2 regions of the Rhizobium sp. P2_G2 genome follow, and region 2 is predicted to be linked to the other one. Evidence: predicted binding sites of a transcription regulator. Region 2 holds the regulator's gene; the other holds the start of a gene.
The links. The regulator LexA, encoded in region 2, represses DNA repair genes until DNA is damaged. The targets are predictions, from matches to a motif close to TGTTCNNNNTGTGTTCNG.

Region 1 (11,945 bases), on a different contig from region 2:
AAAACAATGAAATTGGTTCTGGCTGGGCTGACCGCTTGTCTTGTCGCGTCATCGGGAATGGCGCATGCCGGTGATGCCCTGTCGTTCGACAAATATTGGCTAACGCCGACTGTCAGCACGCTCGGTGTCGGCATCGAAGGGGGTTACCGCTGGAACGAATATTGGGGCGGTCGCCTCAGCCTCAATGGCGGTGCCTTCGACTATGTCTACCACGACAAGGATGCCGACCTGCACAACCATGTCTCGTTGTTGAGCGCCGGCGCGACGGCCGATTACTATCCCTTCGCCGACGATTTCCGCGTCTCCGCCGGTGTGCGGCTGTCGGACAGCAAGGTTAATGGCCGGATGAAGAACCTCGTCAAGCGCGGCAAGCATTTCAGCATCGTCATCGACGATCCGCTGACCACCTACACGGCGCGCCAGAATGCCATCCAGCCCTATCTCGGCATCGGCTATTCCGCCCAGATTAACGAGCGCACCTCGCTCAGTTTCGATCTAGGCGCGCTCTATGCCGGCTCGCCAAGCCTGAGCGTCGATTCGCATGCTGAAAAATTCGGTTTCACCAAAGGCCAGATCGACCGCGAGATCGACCGTGAACGCGACCGCATCTCCAAGTTTACCTTTTATCCCGTCGCGCAGATCGGTTTGAACTTCCGCTTCTGACCGACGCTGACGGACTTCAGGCTTCCTCCGCTCTATCTCCCTGACCGTCCGGTCTAATCGCGGGGGCGTGGGCCTATGTCCTTTGTCGCGATCGCCTCCAGGGCCGGTCGCTCGCTCCGCATTTCATCAATACTTTTTTAACCTTGCCCCTGTGGATAGCGTTGACTATGGAACATTAATAGAACATATAAGAAACATAACGGAACAGGAGGCAGAAATGAGCGAATTTCTTCGTGATATGGCAGCATTTACCTCGGTCGTCATGTTTGTGGCGAGCTTCGCCGTCGTAATGATGTCGTTCTGATCCTGTGGGGAAAATGCCTCGCTGCCCGGCCCAAGCTGGCATAGGACGATGGCACCCGCTACATTGGAGAGGAACGGATTCTCTTATGGTGCGGCATGGAACAGATGGACACGATCAGCGCCCTTTCAGGCCTCGCGGAAAGCCCGCAATTCGTTCATCTGAGGATCCATTCCGCCTATTCGCTTCTTGAAGGCGCCCTGCCGGTCAAGAAGATCATCGCCAAGGCCGTCGCCGACCAACAGCCGGCGCTCGGTCTGACCGATACCAACAACCTGTTTGCCGCATTGGAATTCTCCAAGACTGCCTCGGGCGAGGGGCTGCAGCCGATCATTGGCTGCCAGCTGTCGATCGATTTCGAGGAAGAGGCGTCAGAAGAGCGCAACGGACGGACCCAGCAGCCGAAAAAGCTGCCGGCGCTCGTGCTGCTTGCGGCGACCACTGAAGGCTACCAGCACCTGTCCGAGCTGGTAAGCCGCGCCTATATGGAAGGCGAGGGGCATGCCTCGATCCATATCAAGCGCTCCTGGCTCGGCGATCACATGCCGGGCGTCATCGCACTCACCGGGGCGGCAACCGGCCCGGTCGACATGGCGATGCGCGACGGCAACACGGCGGTCGCCGAACGCCGCCTGCAGCTGTTGATGCAGCTCTTCGGCGACAGGCTCTATATCGAGCTGCAGCGTCATGGCGCCTATGACCGGCAGCACGAGGCGAAGATGCTCGATCTCGCCTATCGCCTCGAGCTGCCCATCGTCGCCACCAATGAGCCGTTCTTCCCGACGGTGCAGGATTTCGAAGCGCATGACGCGCTGATGGCCGTGGCGCAAGGCACACTGGTATCGGACGACAATCGCTTCCGCCTGACCCCGGATCATTATTTCAAAAGCCGCAAGGAAATGGCCGCTCTGTTCGCCGATCTGCCCGAGGCGATCGAGAACACGATCGAGATCGCCCGCCGCTGCTCCTTCCTGCTGAAATCCGTCTCGCCCATCCTGCCGCGGTTTACCGGTGGCACAGGCGATGCGGAGGCAGCCGAGAAGGCGGAATCCGACGAGTTGAATCGTCAGGCCTGGGAAGGTCTCAACCACCGCCTCGCCTCCATCGGTCTCGCGGCCGGCTATAGCGAGGACGATTATCGCAAGCGGCTGGAATTCGAGCTCGGCATTATCGAGAAGATGAAATTCCCAGGCTACTTCCTGATCGTCGCGGACTTTATCAAATGGGCCAAGGCCCATGACATTCCGGTCGGCCCGGGCCGCGGTTCGGGTGCAGGCTCGCTGGTCGCCTACGCGCTGACGATCACCGATATCGATCCGCTACGCTTCTCGCTGCTGTTCGAGCGCTTCCTCAATCCCGAACGCGTGTCGATGCCGGACTTCGACATCGACTTCTGCCAGGATCGCCGCGAAGAGGTGATCCGCTATGTCCAGGCCAAGTATGGCCGCGATCAGGTGGCGCAGATCATCACCTTCGGTTCGCTGCAGGCGCGTGCCGCACTGCGCGACGTCGGCCGCGTGCTCGAAATGCCCTATGGCCAGGTCGACCGCATCTGCAAGCTCGTGCCCAACAACCCGGCCAATCCGACGCCGCTTTCCAAGGCGATCGAGGAAGAACCGAAGCTGAAGGAAGAGGCGGAAAAGGAGCCGGTCGTCGCCCGCCTGCTCGACATCGCCCAGAAGATCGAGGGCCTTTACCGCCACGCGTCCACCCATGCGGCTGGCATCGTCATCGGCGACCGGCCATTGGCGAAACTCGTGCCGCTCTATCGCGATCCACGCTCCGACATGCCAGTCACCCAGTTCAACATGAAATGGGTGGAGCAGGCAGGCCTAGTGAAATTCGACTTCCTCGGCCTGAAGACGCTGACCGTGCTCAAGGTCGCGGTCGATTTCATCGCCAAGCACAATGTCCATATCGATCTCTCGGCTTTGCCGCTCGACGACAAGCTGACCTATGAAAAGCTGTCGAGGGGCGAAACGGTCGGCGTGTTCCAGGTGGAAAGCGCGGGCATGCGCAAGGCGCTGCTCGGCATGAAGCCGGACTGCATCGAGGACATTATCGCCCTGGTGGCGCTCTACCGCCCAGGCCCGATGGAGAACATCCCGGTCTATAATGCCCGCAAGCACGGTGAGGAAGAGATCGAATCCATCCATCCGACGATCGATTACCTGCTCAAGGAGACGCAGGGGGTCATCGTCTACCAGGAACAGGTGATGCAGATCGCCCAGGTCCTGTCGGGCTATTCGCTCGGCGAAGCCGACCTGCTGCGCCGCGCCATGGGCAAGAAGATCAAGGCCGAGATGGACCAGCAGCGCGCGCGCTTCGTCGAGGGCGCGGTGGCCAACAAGGTGCCCAAGGCCCAGGCCGACGTGATTTTCGATCTGCTCGCCAAATTCGCCAATTACGGCTTCAACAAATCGCATGCGGCCGCTTATGCGGTCGTCTCCTATCAGACGGCCTATCTCAAGGCGCATTATCCGGTGGAATTCCTGGCGGCGTCGATGACGCTCGACATGGCCAACACCGAAAAGGTCAACGACTTCCGCCAGGATGCCAAGCGGCTCGGCATCAAGGTCGTGCCGCCGTCGGTACAGACCTCGTTCCGCCAGTTCGAGACCGGCGACAACTGCATCTACTTCTCGCTCGCCGCAATCAAGGGCGTCGGCGAGGCTGCCGTCGAGCACATCGTTGCCGCCCGCGGCGAAAAACCCTTCGCCAGCCTGGAGGATTTCTGCCTCCGGACAGACCCGAAGCTAATCAACCGACGTGTCTGGGAAAGCCTGATCTCGGCCGGCGCCTTCGATTGCTTCGGCATCGACCGGGCGCTCCTGGTCGGCAATCTCGACCGGGTGCTGGGTTATACGCAGAAGGCTGCGTCCGACAAGGTGAGCGGCCAGATCGACATCTTCGGCAATGCCGCGAGCGGGCCGGAAAAGATCACATTCCAGCCCACCACGCCCTGGATGCCGTCCGAAAAGCTGATGCGCGAATTCCAGGTCCTCGGCTTCTACCTGACGGCCCATCCGCTCGATGCTTATGTCAAAACGCTGGAAAAGCTGCGCGTCCAGACCTTCGCCAATTTCGCCAATGCGGTGAAGCAGGGCAAGGCGCCGGGCCGGCTGGCCGGCACGGTGACCAGCAAGCAGGAGCGCAAGACCCGTACCGGCAATAAGATGGGCATCATCGCCTTCTCGGATTCATCGGGTCAGTACGAAGCGGTGATGTTCTCCGAAACCCTGGCGCAATACCGCGATATGCTCGAACCCGGCAAATCCTTCATCATCGGCGTTGAAGCCGACGAACGCCCGGAAGGCATCGGGCTCCGAATCCAGACCGTCCAGTCGCTGGAAGAAAAGTCGGTGCAATTGCAGAAGGCGATGCGCGTCTTCCTGCGCGATTCCACGCCGATCCGGACAGTCGCGACGCATCTCAACGCCAAGGGTGAGGGCCTAGTCTCCTTCATCATCATCAAGGATAGCGGCAAGAAGGAGATCGAGGTGGAGCTGTCGGAGAAATACCGGATTTCCCCGGAGATCGCCGCAGCACTCAGGGCCAGTCCCGGCGTTGTTGATGTGGAACTGGTGTAGTCCGGCTAAGCCTGCCGTTTGATCCTGGATCTCAGGCGTCTGCCTCTGCGTCCGCATGACGGGTGGCGAATAGCGCTGCCGCAGCCAGGACCATGACGCCGCCGGCGACCGCGATCGCAGCGCGGAAATCGACGAGACTGGCAATGATGCCGATGCCGGTATTGGCGGCGAGCGAGCCAAGGAACAGGCTGTTCATGTAAAGCGACGTCGCCCGCCCGACGCGACCCCTGGCAAAGCCCTGGATGAATGTCACCGCAACGCCGGCGAACTGGCCGAAATAGAGTCCTTCGAGCAGAGCGCCGACCACCATATGTGCCATGCTGTTGGTCTCATGCAGAACCGCAAAGGCTACCAGCCCCAAGCCCGTGGAAAGATGGAGCGCGTTGCGGCGGCCGATGCGCATCATGACCATCGGCGATGCGAGGATCGCAATCACTTCGCCCGTGCATTTCAGCGTCAGCGACAGGCCGGGGGCATAGACGGGCAGATGCGCCTCTTCCGTATAGAACAGCGGCAGCGCGCCCGAACAGAGCACATGGGCGATGTTGAACAGGAAGCAGACGAAAGCGGCGAGCCAGAGCGGCTTGTTGTCGAACCAGCCCTCGCGCGAACCATCTTCGCGCAAAGCGATATGCCGGCGCGGCCCGCAAAAATCATGTGGCACGGTGAAGAAAGACGTCGCGCTGCCGATCAGCGACAGGAAGAAGACGAACTTGAAGACGGCGAGATTGCCGAAATGCGCCGCAATCAGATAGGAGGCCGCCGGCCCGAACATCCAGCCGAGCGAGGTCATCATCCGCACCCGCGCATTGTAACGCGTGAGGTCGAGGCCGAAATGTTCGCCATAGAGTCGGCCAAGGCTGAACATGGTCGATATGCCGGTGCTCGCCAGCGCGATGCCGGGACCGACAACAACCAGCAGCAACCAATAGGATTGCACCAGGCAGAGCACGCCGCTTGCCACGACCAGACCGAGGCTAGCGCCGAAGACCAGCGGAAAGATCGGCTTGCTGCGGTCGACCATCTCGCCGAACAGCCGGTTGCCGATCATGATGAAAATGCTGGTGACGACGGAATACAGGCTGATATGCCAGGGCTTCATGCCGAGCTGATCGACGATGAAATAGCTCATGAACGGGATGATCGACGAATTGGCGAGTGAGCAGACGAACAGCGAGATCAGGATGAGCTGCGCAGGTCGCCTGTCGGCGGCGGACATATCGGAAATGGCATGCGTCATGGCATCACGGCCCCGGCCGATCAGGCGTGATCACCTGCCGGAAGGACCCTCAACGTGAATCGGGAATAGTGTAAGGCTAACAGAGCCTTTGCTGCGCCGAAAGCCGGCAATTAATCAAATAGTCTTACAAATTGAAAAGGTCGCCTGACAAAGGCGACCTCCAGGATTCAGGCAGCGTTCTGTCGAACGCGACAGTATCGGATCAATTGACGTAATGGCCGATCTCGTCGTCGGAATCGCTGGCGCCGAGATTGTCCTGGTAGCTGTTGTCGCTATAGGATGTGTCGCGGGTGACCGTGATGAAGTCGGTGCCGTCGCCGGTTTTGCTCTCCGTGCCGGTGTCGGTGATCGTGATCGACGAGCCGTTGCCCAGCATGGTCTCGATGCGGGCGCGGACCGAGTCAGGAATGGTCACGCGGGCAAAAGCCTGTTCGGCGGCATCGGGCGCCTGTGCATCGCCATAGCGCACGATGCCCAGCCGCTTGGCCGTCTTGTTGGGAATGTAGTTGTCCAGCGTCACGCCGACCCAGTCGGCGCTGTTCTGTGCCATGTTGACATGCACGGCCTCGATGAAATGCGTGCCGAGCGCCAGGCTGGGCTCGGCGATTTCCACCGGTGCATCGAAGACCGGCTTGAAGTTGCGTCGTACATAAAGCCAGCCGGTCGGCTGCTTGCGGTTCAGCACCTTGTAGATCGAAGCGACGAATTTCGGCGTCATCGTACCGGTCTGCTTCTGGCTATGGATGGCCTGATAGGTCTTGATCGCGGTGCGTGTCTGGTCGCCGAGATAGCCATCCGCATCGCCGACATCGTAGCCGAGCTGCGCCAGCATCTGCTGCACCGCCATCGTCCTGGATTGCTGCGAGGGCCGGGTAATCAGGACCTTGACCGGGTCGATGTCCTTCGGCAGCGTCGCCACGGCGGTGGCGCCGAGCTTCGGCAGGGTCTCGTTCATCGCCACTTCAGTGCCCGGATTTGCCGATATCGTCGGCCTGAGATCGGCGTCGCTCATCGTCTGCGGATCCGGCTGGGAGTAGCGCGGCTTGAAGAGATCGGCCGTCTGCATGGCATGCGGGGTCAATTCTCGCTCGGTGATCACCACGTGGAAGCCGCGATTGGTCATGTCCCACAGCTGGCGGGCAAATTTGCCGGGCATGCGCACGCAGCCATGCGAGGCCGGATAGCGCGGCACGGAGTTCGATTCATGCAGCGCCACGCCATCCCAGGTGATCCGCTGCATGAACGGCATCGGCGCCGATTCATAGAGATTGGAATTGTGCATGATGCTCTTCTCGATGATCGAGAAAATGCCCGACGGCGTGGTGTGGCCCGGTTTGCCGGTCGAAATATGGCTGGTGGCCACCACCTGGTCGCCATCATAGACGACAAGCGTCTGCGTATCCTTCGAAACGAAAATCTGCAACGGATCGAGCGTCTCAGCGCTCGCGCCCGTGCCAAAAAGAGCCGTCGTCGCCAAGGCGATGCGGAAAGAAAGACGTGCAAGCATGATTGTCCCCACGCTATACGGTTCGTGCCCAAACTAGGATTAGAGATTTAATGAATCTTTGCGGTGACGTATGTTCCGCAAGGAACACGTTTTCGCTTCGTATCACGGTGAATTTACCGTTAATTTGAAGCAAAACTACAGAGCGTCAACTCGCATCGCTGTTCGGGATATGGCCGCGCTTGCCGCGGCCGAATGTGTAGCCGGTCTCGATGCTTTTCGTGCCGAATTTTCCGCGCAACTTGTCCATCGCCGCCTCGGCTGCAGCCCGTTTGCCTGCATCGCGGTCGATCAGGTCCGGCGGATCGGCATCGGCTGAATCGGCAAGATCGGTGACGCCGATCCCGAGCAGCCGGTATTTCGTGCCGTCGACCTCCCTTTCGAGCAGTGACAGGCCCTCGCGGAAGATCCGGTCGGCCAACTGGGTATGGGCCTCCAGCCGCCGGTTGCGGGTGCGGATCTTGAAATCCTGCGATTTGAGCTTCAGCACCACGGTATGGCCGGCGATCGCCGCCTTCTTCAGCCGGTGCGACACCTGTTCGGACAGTGCCCTCAGGATCGGCACGAGTTCGTCGAGCCGGGCATGGTCTTCGAAAAAGGTCGTCTCCGCCGAAACACTCTTTGCCTCGTCGTTGAGATGTACCTTGCGGTCATCGATGCCGCGCGACAGATTGAAGAGCCGCTTGCCGATAATGCCGTAGCGGCGCATCAGGTCGGTCTCCTCCATCTGCTGCAACTGGCCGATCTCGGTGATACCGTCGCGGGCGAGCGCCTCGGCAAAGGCCTTGCCTACGCCCCAGATCAGCGTCACCGGCTTGGTTCTCAGGAATTCGAATGCCTCTGCCTCGCCGATCACCGAAAAGCCGCGCGGCTTGTTCATGTCCGAGGCGACCTTGGCGAGGAACTTGCAATAGGAGAGGCCGGCGGAGACCGTGATGCCGACTTCGCGCTCGACACGCTGGGCGAATTTCGCCAGCGTTCGGGCCGGCGGATCGTGATGCAGCCGCTCGGTGCCGGCCAGATCGAGAAAGGCCTCGTCGATGGAGAGCGGTTGCACCAGCGGCGTCAGGTCCTGCATCATCCTGCGCACCTCGCGGCCGACACGGGCATATTTTTCCATGTCGGGCTTGATGACGATCGCTTCCGGGCAGGCTTCCAGCGCCTTGTACATCGGCATGGCGCTGCGCACGCCACGGATGCGGGCGATATAGCAGCAGGTCGAGACGACGCCGCGCTTTCCCCCGCCGACGATCACCGGCTTGTCGGCGAGCTCCGGATTGTCGCGCTTCTCGACCGAGGCGTAGAAGGCATCGCAATCGATATGGGCGACGCTGAGGCGGTTGAGCTCTGGATGGCGCAGCAGGCGAGGGCTGCCACAGGCGCGGCAACGCCGTGCCGTTCCCGAAGCCAGTCTCAGGCAATCACGGCAAAAGCCCGGCGCATTTTCCGAATCCTGCATGTTCCCGCCCGGAACAAAGGTTGAACATCTGAACTTTACGCTCTAATCTTAAGCCACTCAAGTACCGGGAATCGTCATGAACGACTTTCACGCTTTGCCTTTGACCGCCGACCGCTGGGCGGATTTCGAAACCGTGTTCGGGCCACAAGGCGCCTGCTATGGGTGCTGGTGCACGCATTTCCGCATCGCGCCATCCGAGCGCAAGCTGATGGATGGTGTAGCCAAGAAGGCATTCATGCATGCCCGGGTTGAAGCGGGTCCCCCACCAGGCGTTCTAGGCTATCTGGACGGTGTGCCCGTGGCTTGGGTCCAGGTCGGCCCGCGTACCGACGTGCCCAACTGGAATTCGCAGAAGACGGTATCGCGGCCATTGGATGATGCCGATGCGGCGGACAAGGGTATCTGGGCAGTGAGCTGCTTCTTCATGTCATCGAAGCAGCGCGGCAAGGGGCTGAGCCATCGCATGCTGTCCGAGGCGATCGTCTTTGCAGAAAAGAATGGCGCCCGATTGCTCGAAGCCTGTCCGATCGATCGGACCAAACAATCGAAATCCGTCGGCCTTTATGTCGGCTCGACCCGCATCTTCGAGGCGGCGGGATTTTCTCAAGTCGCACTTCGCAAGGACGGAAGGCCGTTGATGCGGCTGGCCTTGCAAAACGCCTAGACTCTCAGCTTGTCCTGAAATGTGCCCGGATCAATTCACCCGCATGCGTCCAGTCGCGCGCCTTGTGTACGCCCACGCCGGGATCAGGCGCCAATGCCTTGAAGGCCTCATTGGCCATCAGGTTGATCAGCAGGCAGGATGGGGCGTGTTCGCGCACGGAATGCAGGTTTCGGGCGATATCGTCGAGGAAGACCGATGGTATGCTGCGGTTGCCGATCAGGCTGGCAGCGATCGGTCCCTTGGCTTCTTCGGTGGCGACAATCGGGTAGGGGAAGCCGTGCAGGTCGAGCACGGTCCGCCGCACCATCTGGTGCCGTGGCGGCATGGAGGTGAGAAAGACGATATCGGCATCGTCCGTCAAGCCGGCCAAAGCAGCGCTCGCGCCCTTTGCCGGCATCTGCCATTTGTCCTGCGCGGAAAAGAAAGCCTCCAGGAAGGCGCCGATCTCTTCTTTCGTTGCTGGTCTGTCGTCGGCGATACGGCGCACATTGCCATCCAGGTGGAATGAATCGGCATGCAGGCAATGATTGACCGAGGCGAGGTAGTTCTGGAGCGGTAGGATGAATTCCAGCACGACCTCGTCGACATCGCAGATGATCAGCGGCTTCTTCGACAGCGCCAGCGTTTCGACTATGTCGTTCATAGCCAGACGCCTTCGGTCGGCCCGGTGAAATACTGATGACAAGCCTGAACCCATTCTACCTTCACATCGTTCTCCTGGCAGAACTGCATGAGTGTCGGCTCGTGGCTCATCAGGAAACCGGTCAATCCGCCGTAAAAACCGGGATCGCCGATCATCCTGCGGATCGCGACGGGCTCGATGCCGGAGATCGACAGGAAGCGACCCATCAGTGATGGCTCGTTCGACAGCCAGCCGAGGATGGTGACTGCCAGCTCCTCGGCAGTCGCGTCGGTCGGGCGTTCGATTTTGGCGTTGCTGGGGATTTTCATGGTCGCATTACGTCTTTTTAAACTTAATCGGCATACCGTGCCTGACATGAATGATGAGAATTCGCGTGTCCACCTCTATATAGAGGTTATCCGACCGGCACGCAAAATCAGGGGTCTGAGCGAAGCGACATGCCCAAGCAGGTGATGATTGTCGAGGACAACGAGCTTAACATGAAGCTCTTCCGCGATCTGATAGAAGCTTCCGGCTACACGACGATCCAGACCCGTAACGGAATGGAAGCGCTTGATCTTGCGCGCAAATACCGCCCCGATCTGATCCTCATGGATATCCAGCTGCCGGAAGTATCGGGCCTCGAAGTCACCAAATGGCTGAAGGAGGATGACGAACTGCATGTCATCCCGGTGATCGCGGTGACGGCGTTTGCGATGAAGGGCGACGAGGAGCGTATCCGCCAGGGCGGCTGCGAGGCCTATGTTTCCAAGCCGATCTCGGTGCCGAAATTCATCCAGACCATCAAGACCTACCTTGGCGACGCCTGACGGAGGGATGCTGAGATGACCGCACGCATCCTCGTCGTCGACGACATCCCGGCGAACGTCAAACTCCTGGAAGCACGGCTGCTGGCCGAATATTTCGAGGTACTGACCGCCGAGAACGGCTATCAATGCCTCGACATCTGCAGCAAGGTCCCGGTCGATGTCATCCTGCTCGACGTCATGATGCCGGGCATCGATGGGTTTGAAGTCTGCGAACGGCTGAAGGCCAATCCCAGGACGTCGCATATTCCGGTGGTCATGGTGACCGCGCTCGACCAGCCAGCCGACCGCGTCCGCGGGCTCAAGGCCGGCGCCGACGATTTCCTCACCAAGCCGGTCAACGATATGCAGCTCATGGCGCGGGTGAAGAGCCTGGTGCGCCTCAAGATGCTCAGCGACGAACTGCGCCTGCGCGCCGAAACCGCCAGGACCATCGGCTTGGATGACACGATGGCAGGCAGCGGCGACGCCGATGTGCCGCCGAGCGTCCTTCTCGTCGATGGCCGCGCCAATTCCCAGGAGCGGCTTGCCCGCACGCTGAAACCGATCGCCGAGGTCACCGCCCAGAGCGACCCGCAGGCTGCCGTCTTCGAGGCTGCCGAGGGGGCTTATGACTTGATCATCGTCAATTCGAATTTCGACGGCTATGATCCGCTCAGGCTCTGCTCGCAACTGCGCTCGCTCGATCGGTCGCGTTTCATTCCCATTCTGCTGGTGGTCGACCAGGGCGGCGAGCCGATGGTGGTCCGGGCGCTGGAACTCGGCGTCAACGACTATATCCTGCGGCCGGTCGAGCCCAATGAACTGATCGTCCGCTGCCTGACCCAGATTCGCCGCAAGCGCTTCAACGATCAGCTCCGCGAGAGCGTGCAGCAGACGATCGAGCTTGCGGTGACCGACGGCCTGACGGGTCTCAACAACCGGCGCTATCTCGACAAGCATTTGAAAATGCTTTTCGATCGCTCGGTGGCACGCGGCCGGCCGCTGTCGATCTGCATCACCGATATCGACCGCTTCAAATCGGTCAACGACACCTACGGCCATGATGCCGGCGACGAAGTGCTGAGGGAATTCG
Region 2 (3,276 bases):
GGCCTCCACTATTCTTGCGCGCAGAGCGCGCGCGGCGGGACCGTCTTGTTCTCCGTTCAAGACCGCGATTGCCCACGCCCTGGAGACGCCGTTTTCTAAGCACCAGCGGGAAAAAGAGGTACCGCGAATGATAAAGGCGGCGCGCACCGTGGGATAATCAAATCGTTCAGCCACTTGCATTGCAAATCGCCCTGTGCACATTAGTCATGTGACAATATGTAAGTTACATTTTGTCACTAGTCAAACAGAAAAGTGACATTTTGTGCACCATGGATGTCGTCGGTATAATCGCGAGAGCAAAGCAGGCATTGAATCTCAAGCAGGATCAAGAGCTTGCCGACTATCTCGGGGTATCAAGAAGTACCATTGCGGCATGGAGGCGCCGGGCGTCAGTGCCAGCAAAATACCTATCCGAAATGCTCTCTGGAGGTACAGTTTCCCTAGACTGGTTGATGTCGGGCAGCGGAGAGCCCAAAACGGTCGGGCGACACGGTCTTACTGACAAACCCCTTGAGATTGACAAGGAAGATCTCTGGCTAGCATTGCTCGCAACGCGTCACGAGCTTGCAAACTCCAAGTCCGAACCCGACCGGAGGCTTGCTGGCGGGTTGACGGATGACCAACTAGCGACGATCCACATTTGGGTCGGTGAGTACGTAACTCGGATCAAGGCATCTCGGGACAAATGGCTGAAATCCGGTTTGATCAAGCCTCAGGACATCTACAAAGCACTGGTCACCGAGTATGCCGTAGGTGAATTCGATGCTCCGCCTCCGCCGTGGTGGGAGGACGAGCGTATTATCTAGGGTTGCTCAATCTGTTGCTCAATCGCCAGAATGCTCCGTTCACCAATTCCGCTAGTTGCTCAATAAACTAATTTAAAACAATGACTTAATATTTATCCTGGAATGAAGAATTTGGTGTTGCTCAATCTGGCGATTGGTAACACTATTTTTCCGCGAATTATCCTTTGAAAACAAAGGTGCGTTGCCATTTTCATTCCAGAATAGCTCTGACAGCCATTCCGAAATATCTTTCGCGCCTCCACGCGTTAACCATATTTAAAACCCTTGCGGAACATACATGGAACATATAGTGTTTGTTCGAGATTTGTTTCACGATTCCCAAGGGGACGTCCATGCTGACGAGAAAACAACAGGAACTTCTACTGTTCATCCATGAGCGGATGAAGGAGTCCGGCGTGCCCCCTTCGTTCGATGAGATGAAGGATGCGCTCGATTTGGCCTCGAAGTCCGGCATCCACCGGTTGATCACGGCATTGGAGGAGCGTGGTTTCATTCGCCGGCTTCCCAACCGTGCCCGGGCGCTCGAAGTCATCAAGCTGCCCGAGGCCTATTCGCCGAGCATCAAGCCGCCGCAGAAGGGTTTCAATCCAAGCGTCATCGAAGGCTCGCTCGGCAAGGTGCAGCCGGCGCCCGCGCCGAAGCCGGCAGCCAACGAGAACTCCGGTGAAGCGGTGGCAATCCCTGTTATGGGCCGCATCGCCGCCGGTGTGCCGATTTCGGCGATCCAGAACATCACCCACGATATTTCCGTCCCGGCCGGCATGCTCGGCAGCGGCGAACATTATGCGCTCGAGGTCAAAGGCGATTCGATGATCGAGGCCGGCATCCTCGATGGCGACACGGTGATCATCCGCAACGGCAGCACGGCGAGCCCGGGCGACATCGTCGTAGCGCTCGTCGACGACGAGGAAGCGACGCTCAAGCGCTTCCGCCGCAAAGGGGCTTCCATTGCGCTTGAGGCCGCGAATCCGGCTTACGAAACTCGCATCTTCGGGCCGGATCGCGTCAAGGTCCAGGGCAAGCTGGTCGGACTCATCCGCCGCTATCACTGACAAGCGGCGATCGGTTGACGCGCGGCGAGCAGCCTCGCCTGCGTCGGCTTAATATCATTTCTTCTTCTTTGATTCCTTGAGCGCTTTGTTGCGCGCCATGATCGCGATCGCATAGCCCTCCTTGTTGACCTGACGGGCGCGGCCGAAGCCGGCGGCGCCATCCGGAACATCCTCGGTGATCACGCTGCCGGAGGCGGTCAGCGCCCCTGCCCCGATCGTCACCGGTGCGACAAGTGCACTGTTCGAGCCGATGAATGCGTCGGCGCCGATCCGGGTTTCGAACTTGTTGAAGCCATCATAATTGCAGGTGATCGTGCCGGCGCCGATATTCGCCCGCGCGCCGATGATGGCATCGCCGATATAGCTCAGATGATTGACCTTGGCGCCCTCGCCGATCGCGGCATTCTTCACTTCGCAGAAATTGCCAACCTTGGCCTTTTCGCCCAGGTCTGCGCCAGGCCGCAGCCGTGCGTACGGACCAACGCTTGCGCCTGGCGCAATATGGGCGCCCTCGATATGCGAGAAGGCGTGGATGACGACGTCACTATCGACGGTGACGCCGGGACCGAACCAGACATTCGGTTCGATCACAGTGTCGCGGCCGATCCGCGTGTCATGCGACAGGAAGACGGTTTCCGGCGCGATCATCGTCACGCCCGAGAGCATCAACTGATGACGGCGCTTCTTCTGCCAGATCGCTTCGAGTTCGGCGAGTTCCGCCCGGTTGTTGCAGCCGGCAACCATGTCGCTCGGCGCTTCGACCGTCGCCGCCCTGCCGCCTTCGCGGTGGAGGATTTCGATGATGTCGGTGACGTAATACTCGCCCTTGACATTGTTATTGGTGATTTTCGTCAGCAGCGACAAAGCCTTGCGGCCATCGATCGCCATGATGCCGCTATTGCAGAAGGTGACCTTCCGCTCGGCCTCTGTCGCGTCCTTTTCCTCGCGGATGGCGACGAGCTCGCCGTCCTTGGTAAGCAGGCGTCCATAGCCCGTGGGTTTGTCGGTTTCGAAGCCGACGACCGCGACATCATAGCCGGCGCGCACTTTCTCCAGCGCTTCGATCAGCGGTGCGGGTTCGATCAGAGGCCCGTCGCCATAGGCGACCAGGATCTGATCGTAGTCCTTTTCGATTTCGCCGCGCGCCGCCAGCACAGCGTGGCCTGTGCCGAGCCGCTCGGCCTGTTCAAAGGCGCGGACCTCGATACCGGACCCGGACGCTGCGGCCACGACCGGCTCCGCATCGCGGCCAACGACCAGCGCGATGCAGTCAGCACCGCTGCGGCCGAGCGCCAGCATCACGTGCGAGATCATCGGCAGGTTGCCGATCGTGTGCAGCACCTTCGACTTGGCGGAGTTCATCCGCTTGCTCTCGCCTGCCGCCAGCACCACTGCCAGGACGCGATCGGCCATGTTGA

Region 1: the regulator LexA is predicted to act here: its motif matches at 832-849, upstream of dnaE (DNA polymerase III subunit alpha).

What each region holds. Positions count from the first base shown of each region.
Region 1 is NZ_JBFUFF010000074.1:13,225-25,169, reverse strand. It holds gene AC1D06_RS31650 (hypothetical protein) at 7-663, shown strand; gene dnaE (DNA polymerase III subunit alpha) at 1,072-4,554, shown strand; gene AC1D06_RS31640 (MFS transporter) at 4,586-5,794, opposite strand; gene AC1D06_RS31635 (L,D-transpeptidase family protein) at 5,997-7,301, opposite strand; gene AC1D06_RS31630 (DNA polymerase IV) at 7,447-8,757, opposite strand; gene AC1D06_RS31625 (GNAT family N-acetyltransferase) at 8,834-9,421, shown strand; gene AC1D06_RS31620 (hypothetical protein) at 9,426-10,064, opposite strand; gene AC1D06_RS31615 (DUF3572 domain-containing protein) at 10,061-10,372, opposite strand; gene AC1D06_RS31610 (response regulator) at 10,502-10,873, shown strand; gene AC1D06_RS31605 (PleD family two-component system response regulator) at 10,889-11,945, shown strand, end outside.
Region 2 is NZ_JBFUFF010000062.1:38,339-41,614, reverse strand. It holds gene AC1D06_RS29380 (helix-turn-helix domain-containing protein) at 270-806, shown strand; gene lexA (transcriptional repressor LexA) at 1,139-1,858, shown strand; gene glmU (bifunctional UDP-N-acetylglucosamine diphosphorylase/glucosamine-1-phosphate N-acetyltransferase GlmU) at 1,913-3,271, opposite strand.